One region of the Chryseobacterium sp. G0162 genome, then DNA from elsewhere that is predicted to be linked to it. Evidence: riboswitches for the same ligand, from Rfam matches in the RefSeq annotation. Region 1 holds a riboswitch; each other region holds the start of a gene.
What was found. Region 1 has a riboswitch for cobalamin ahead of EG344_RS09375 (TonB-dependent receptor plug domain-containing protein). Riboswitches for the same ligand answer to the same signal wherever they lie in the genome.
Positions count from the first base shown of each region.

Region 2: another riboswitch for cobalamin. It lies ahead of EG344_RS18950 (hypothetical protein); the one in region 1 lies ahead of EG344_RS09375 (TonB-dependent receptor plug domain-containing protein).
Region 3: another riboswitch for cobalamin. It lies ahead of EG344_RS17615 (acyl-CoA thioesterase); the one in region 1 lies ahead of EG344_RS09375 (TonB-dependent receptor plug domain-containing protein).

Region 1 is NZ_CP033922.1:2,033,696-2,035,966, forward strand. It holds gene EG344_RS09375 (TonB-dependent receptor plug domain-containing protein) at 1-1,161, opposite strand, end outside; cobalamin riboswitch at 1,274-1,461, opposite strand; gene EG344_RS09380 (cytochrome-c peroxidase) at 1,596-2,271, opposite strand, start outside.
Region 2 is NZ_CP033922.1:4,231,555-4,233,825, forward strand. It holds gene prpC (2-methylcitrate synthase) at 1-102, opposite strand, end outside; gene prpB (methylisocitrate lyase) at 89-1,000, opposite strand; gene EG344_RS18950 (hypothetical protein) at 1,001-1,207, opposite strand; cobalamin riboswitch at 1,442-1,636, opposite strand; gene EG344_RS18955 (helix-turn-helix transcriptional regulator) at 1,990-2,271, opposite strand, start outside.
Region 3 is NZ_CP033922.1:3,907,085-3,909,355, forward strand. It holds gene EG344_RS17605 (XAC2610-related protein) at 1-79, shown strand, start outside; gene EG344_RS17610 (HD domain-containing protein) at 81-671, shown strand; gene EG344_RS17615 (acyl-CoA thioesterase) at 719-1,102, opposite strand; cobalamin riboswitch at 1,218-1,399, opposite strand; gene EG344_RS17620 (hypothetical protein) at 1,434-2,231, opposite strand.

The sequences.
Region 1 (2,271 bases):
AGTTGTATAACGCGTAGGATAAGAAAAGTCACGTAAATCAGCATCAAGATTATTATACTGAAAGTCCCCACTTAAACTCACATCCCAATTTGAATTGATTGTATAAATATTGGAAGATGAAAGATAAACCTCTCGTTGGATATAAGTATTTTTTGCGGGATAAACTGCCTGAGATAATACTGTATCATTAAAATAAGTATAATCATAAGCAAACTTCGCCTTCAGCTGAGTTTCAAGCTTAGGAAACAGCTTTTTTCTGAAATTGGCCTGTACAAAATAGTTTTCATCAAGCATTCTTGCACCTCTTGCTTTAAAACGCTTCTTTACAATAGGTGCCGGAATACCACGGTTTGAAATATAACCGTATCCACGGATATTCCAGCTTCCGTTATTTAAAGTTCCATTAATAGCGGTTTCAAAGCGCTTTGCCTTAATATCAGAATCATATCTTTTGGAAATGGTATCAGCTGCTGTAGTACCGTTTGGGAATTTCCTACCATAGTAAAATTTGTAAAGGCCATCACTTTGGAGAAATTCTGCACTGACGCTTGCTGAAATTCTTTTTGAAATTTTTTGTTCTAAACGGAAGGAAGGGTTAAATAAATCAATAGAAGCACTTTTTGCTCTGATCAGAAGATTGGTTTTCTTACCGCCGGTGAATGTTGGTGTTTTGGGTTGTAAATAAATGGATCCCGATGACCCGAAATCTTTGGCAGGTTGGAAAATTTCACTTTTCTGACCGTTGTACAATGAGATTTCTTCAAGATCATCCAAAGAATACCTTCCTAAGTCTACCAATCCGTTTTGAGCATTGCCAAGCTGGATTCCATCATAGAAAACACCTACATGCTGACTTCCCATACTTCGGATATTGACCGTCTTCAAACCACCCATTCCGCCATAATCTTTAATCTGAACTCCGGCAAAATATCTCAGTGCATCAGCAACAGAATGACTGTTGAGCCGTTCAAGCTCTTCGCCTTGTAAGACCTGAGCAGGAAGGATTTCTTTAAAATTCTTTTTGTAAATATTGACAGTCTTTATAGCTTCTCCTTTAATACTGTCTTTTTTATGAGTCTGAGAAAACAGGAATTGTGAGGTTAACACGAATGCCGTGAAAACAATTTTATGGAATTGAAATGTAGTTAGTTTTGCTATCATTAGCTCATTCATGGATCATGATGACGCTAATGGATATAAGAAAAGCAACGACAAAGCACAGCTGTCACTGCACAGAATCATTGTTGTCCTAAGCTTTATTCCACGAAAGCGTCAAACGTTTATTATTTCTGGCAGGTCTTCTGACTTACTCCGTTTTTGAAATCCTTCCCATTCCTAAAAACAGTGGATCTATTTTTCAAAAACTTTGGTGTGGAGCTTACAGCAGCGGGTCTGTTCCGGATTTTCACAGGATTCCCTTTTAAGAGCTTATTATGGCTCACCAAATTCCGGCAAAGATATAAAATTCTCTCCAGATACGATGGCATGCAGAATAAAATGATTATCAATGCATAAACATGAAAAATCCCGTTAGGTTTTAACGGGATTTATAATCAATTTAAACAATTAATCCATGTTGAATCTCTCTATTCTACTTAATGGGTATTGTTCACAAATTCACGATCGCTCAATGTTTTCATAAATAAGATAAGATTGATTTTCTCCTGTTCTGTGAGAGGAATTCTGTTTCCATTATTTTTAAAGGCAGGGTCAAGATTATCAGCACCCAAAACTCCTTTATCAAAATAATCAAGCACTGCTCTTAAAGTCGGGAACTGTCCAAAACTTCCATAAGGCGCAGTATACTCTACATTTCGTAAAGAAGGGACCCGGAAACTCATATAATCTGTCGGAATACCAGTCACTCTTCCACGTCCAGCTTCATTGGTATCCGGATTTACAGGAAACCCGATATTTCTAAAGCTCTGATCAGTAAAAAGCTCTGTACTATGGCAACTTGCACATTTCTCCTGAAAAGTTTGGTACCCTTGCGCTTCATTTGCTGTAAAATTATCTTCTTTCCTTTTTACCTTATCATACTTACTATTGGCAGAAATTAAGGTATATTCATACTGTGCTATACTTTTATAAATTCTTTCTGCAGTAATAGTTTCGTCTCCAAATGTTTTTCGGAATAAATCTTTATATGCCAGATCATCTTTTATCTTTCCTATCACTTCCAGAATAGAAGACCCCATCTCTTCATGGGTTATAATAGGAACCAGCGGCTGCTTTTCCAATTCAAGAATATTACCATCCCAATTGTAAAAT
Region 2 (2,271 bases), 2.2 Mb from region 1:
TCCACTTTTCCCTACGCTGCAAAGCGCGGTATTACCTGCTGCTACTCCTGAAAGGGCTACGCTTTTCTTAGGCTTGAATGTTGGTTCGCTATTCGTTGACATTACTAATATTTTGTTTAAAAAGGTTATCTAATTTTTGTTCATAGTCATGGTATCCAATGCTTTGGTAGAGTTCTTCTCTGGTTTGCATCGTGTCTAATACATGGGCCTGAGTACCATCTTTACGAATGTGTTCATAGACATTCAATGCGGCTTTATTGGCAGCACGGAAGGCTGAAAGAGGGTAGAGGATCAATCCTACTCCTGCATTTTTCAATTCATCAACCGTGTATAGATTGATCATTCCAAACTCGGTGATATTGGCCAATACAGGGATTCCTGTAGCATCTACAAATTTTTGATAGAAGCTTAAATCGGGGACTGCTTCTGCGAAAATGAAATCAGCACCAGCTTCTTTATAAGCCGCTGCTCTTTCTAAGGTTTTTTCCAATCCTTCATTGGCAAAGGCATCTGTTCTGGCTCCGATTACGAAGTTTTCGTCGGTACGCGCGTCAGCAGCAGCCTTCAATCGGTCTACCATTTCTTCTTTGCTTACAATTTCTTTTCCTGGACGATGACCACAACGTTTTGCTCCTACCTGATCTTCAATATGCAGAGCAGCAGCTCCTGCTTTGATCAATGACTTTACCGTTCTGGCGACATTAAACGCTGATGGGCCAAAACCTGTATCTACATCTACCAATAAAGGCAAATCACAAACATTGGTAATACGCTGAATGTCTACTAATACATCTTCCAGCGTGGTGATTCCCAGATCCGGAATTCCTAAAGATCCGGCAGCAACCCCGCCTCCTGAAAGATAAATGGCATTGAAGCCAGCTTGTTTGGCCAGTAATGCATGATTGGCATTGATGGCTCCTACAATCTGAAGAGGACTTTCTTTGTGCATGGCCTCCCGGAACTGAGCACCGGGCGACTTCCAGTTTTCATTTTTAGTCATTTAATATTTATAGTTTAGTTGAAATTTGTGCGATAAGAAAGAAGAGTTGCTATGCTGCTGTTGTGCGGTAAAAAGAAAATGATCTGAAGAAATCAGATGAGCTATTAATGGGTATGGAGACTGCATTTTTTTCGAAACTCCATAGAACAAGATCTCTGTCATAGATCTGTTATTCATAGATGCATAATCGTGATTGGCTTGGTACATTTTTTAACTTTTTACATAGATTAAACCCAATAAAAAGTTCTAGATAAACTTCACGATGTTTTGTGAGAAAGAAAAATTATGGAAAGGGGACACGGATGAGGTACAGACCCACAAAATAAGCACATGCTGTTCTGCCAGTATCTATCTCAAAAAATGAAACAACTTGATAAACAATTTTATCACACAATTATCCATACCGTATCATACCTGACTATAAGCTTCAGATCGCGAAAGCATCGTCACTACGAAATAGGCAGGTCTCCTGACTTGTAACAGTTTTTATCATCCTTCCCATAGACCGGAGTATACAGTGGATATTGATTTGATAAAAACCTTTAGTTGTTACTTACAGTTGCGCGACAGTTCGTGATTTGCACACGATTCCCTTTTAATACACAGCTAAGTGTAACCAATTTCGGTTGATAAAGAAGGTGTTAAGAACTCCTTGGTGGTAAATATAGCCATTTTATAAGAACGACAAAATATTTTATGTAAACAATAATTAATTTTGGGTAATGAATTGATAATGTTTGTTTTGTGGATCTTTGTTTTTTGGTGGTATGATAAAAATCAGTCTTTTTGTAGTGTTTTTTTATTACCAAATCATTAACAAATACACCTGAATGTTAAATGAAATAAAATAAAGAATGTGTTTTTATGGGTAATTTTTATATTTGAAAATAGACCGATTAAGCCTAATAATCTAGGGTGAAAATTAGAAAATAACTACAGATTTTGAGAAAGTCATCATTGGTAAATATCGGTTGAAATCATTTAATAATTTAGTGAGTTATACCATTGGTATTCCTAAGTTTACTAGGAATTAAATTATACTTTCTTTTAAATGCTGCTGAAAAATGTCTTGGGTTCTTATATCCGATAATATCAGAGATTTCATTGATGTTTAAGTCTCCTTCAAGAAGCATTTTTTTTGCCTGTTCCATCTTTGTATCATTCCAGAAATTGAAAACGGTAGTTCCAAACAGTTCCTTAAAACCTTTTTTTAATGTAAATTCATTGGTCCCTACTTGATGAGCGAGATCTACTAATGAACAGTTTTGGTC
Region 3 (2,271 bases), 1.9 Mb from region 1:
CATCAAAGAAAAAAAGAATAATAAGTGGACTACCAGAACCAAGGTATATCCATCAGATCAATATAATAGAGGAAAGTAAAATGAAAATCCAGAAAGAAATCGATTTTATCCTGGCTGTAGATGCCCTGAAAAATGTACAGAGAAGAAATTACAATGCAGATGATTCCAGAAGAGAGAATACAGCAGAACACTCCTGGCAGATCATTATTCTGGCCCAAATCCTTTATCCCTATGCTAAAAACCGTATGGATATTGATTTGTTGAGAGTGATAAGAATGCTTTCCATTCATGATCTTGTCGAAATTGAAGCGGGTGATACTTTTCTTTTCGACGAAGCTGCTATGGTAGGAAAGTTTGAAAGAGAAAAGATGTCTGCACAGAAAATTTTCGGAATTCTGGATGAGCCTTTACGTTCGGAATTCTTTAATCTATGGCTTGAGTTTGAGGAAGAGGCAACTCCGGATGCCATTTTTGCCTGTTCTATTGACAGGATTATGCCTTTTATTCTGAACTCCTATACTTCAGGAAAAAGCTGGACAGAGGCTGGGGTTACCGAAAAGCAGATCAGAAATATGCTTGAAAATGCCATTACCAGAGCTTCGGATGAAATGGGAGAGGCCTTTGAACTGTTACTGAGGAAAGGTCTGGAAACGGAAAAAGTTTTAAAATAAATAGTATGAAAAGTTTCGGGCGGCCAAAGGCCGCCCGAAACTTTTATTTATAAGATCTGGATTGGTTTCTTGAATTCATCAATTGCTACAAAAGTAAAGTCTCCCACAATTGCTTTTTCTCTTTCGTAAGAGTACATTTGTTCTGTGTAGATCTCAACACTTACTTTCATACTGGTTTTTCCAACATATGAAACTTTTCCGATCAGTTCTACAATTGTTCCGGCAGGAATTGGTTTTTTAAAATCGATTTTGTCACTGCTTACTGTTACCACTCTTTTTCTTGCGAAACGGGTCGCAGCAATAAAGGCTACTTCATCCATAAGCTGCATGGCTGTACCTCCGAAAAGAGTATCGTAATGATTGGTTGTGTTAGGGAAAACCGCTTTAAAGATTCTGGTTTCTGCAGCTTCAATTCTTTCTTCTGTAGTCATATTTCATTATTAATTAAGGCGAAATGAAATCGTATCAAAACAACAGAATAATGACAGGAACGTTGGAGGCCCCTGAAAGAATCCATCAGATCAATAAAACTTCAAATCGCGAAAGTTTCTTGTTTAAGAAATCGGCAGGTCTCCTGACTTGTAACATCTTTTATCTCCTTCCCATGCCTCGCACAGTGGATCTTTTGATAAAGATTTCAGTTACTTACAGTTGCGCGACAGTCCGTGATTTTCACACGGTTCCCTTTTAATCTGCGGTTATGCAGAACCAGTTTCTATGATGAATAAGCGTAAAACTTTTTCGGCTGCAAAATTAATGAATTTATTCCGGATTATGATAAATAATCTGGCTGATTACTCTTCCCTTCTTGATAGTCCAAAGGGTTGTATATCTGTTTTCGCCGGAACCATTGATCATGTAAAGGAAAATGTTGTCATTGTCCAGAGAGGTTACTCCAATATTGTTGAAATCCATGGTAGGCTGGAACATATTTTTGATGGCTTCTCTCACGAAAACAGAACCTCTTCCAGGTTGTTGAAGTCTGATTGATTTAATCTCCGTCATTCCTTCAGGAAGATCATTTCCAATTCCCCATGGTTTTACTTTATCAATGGTAAGAAGCTTTCCTTCGGCATCTTTTTCCTTTTTACGGTAACTGGCATTAGATGGATATATGTCAATCACCACTTTACTTCTCTGGGCAGTAGGAATTTTAGGGTCAGAATTATCTGTAAAGATCAGTGATTTTCCGTTTTTAGATTTAGAAGGTGTATAGGCGGGAAGCTGATCAACAAAGGCAATGCGCTCTTTGTTCACCATTCCTTCTTTGTCAAGGGTTTCATAGCGTACAAAAGGTTTGTCCTCGTCCTGCTTTTCAGGATATTTGATCCAGATCCATTCCGTTTCTCCGGGAGCAGGCTTTACATAAACAAAAACATCCCCTTTGCGCATGCGGATCTTATCTACAATTTTCCTGTAATTATCCTTATGCACACGAACATTGGCATAGCCTTCTTCAGCTTTTACAACACCAAAAGGAACTTTATTCTGTCCTTTGACGAAGGCTAAAGAAAAAAAACTGAAAGCAGACAGGTACAATGTCTTGTTTACTGAAATCATCTTAACAAATTTTAGATCCCCAAATATATAAATTAAATGT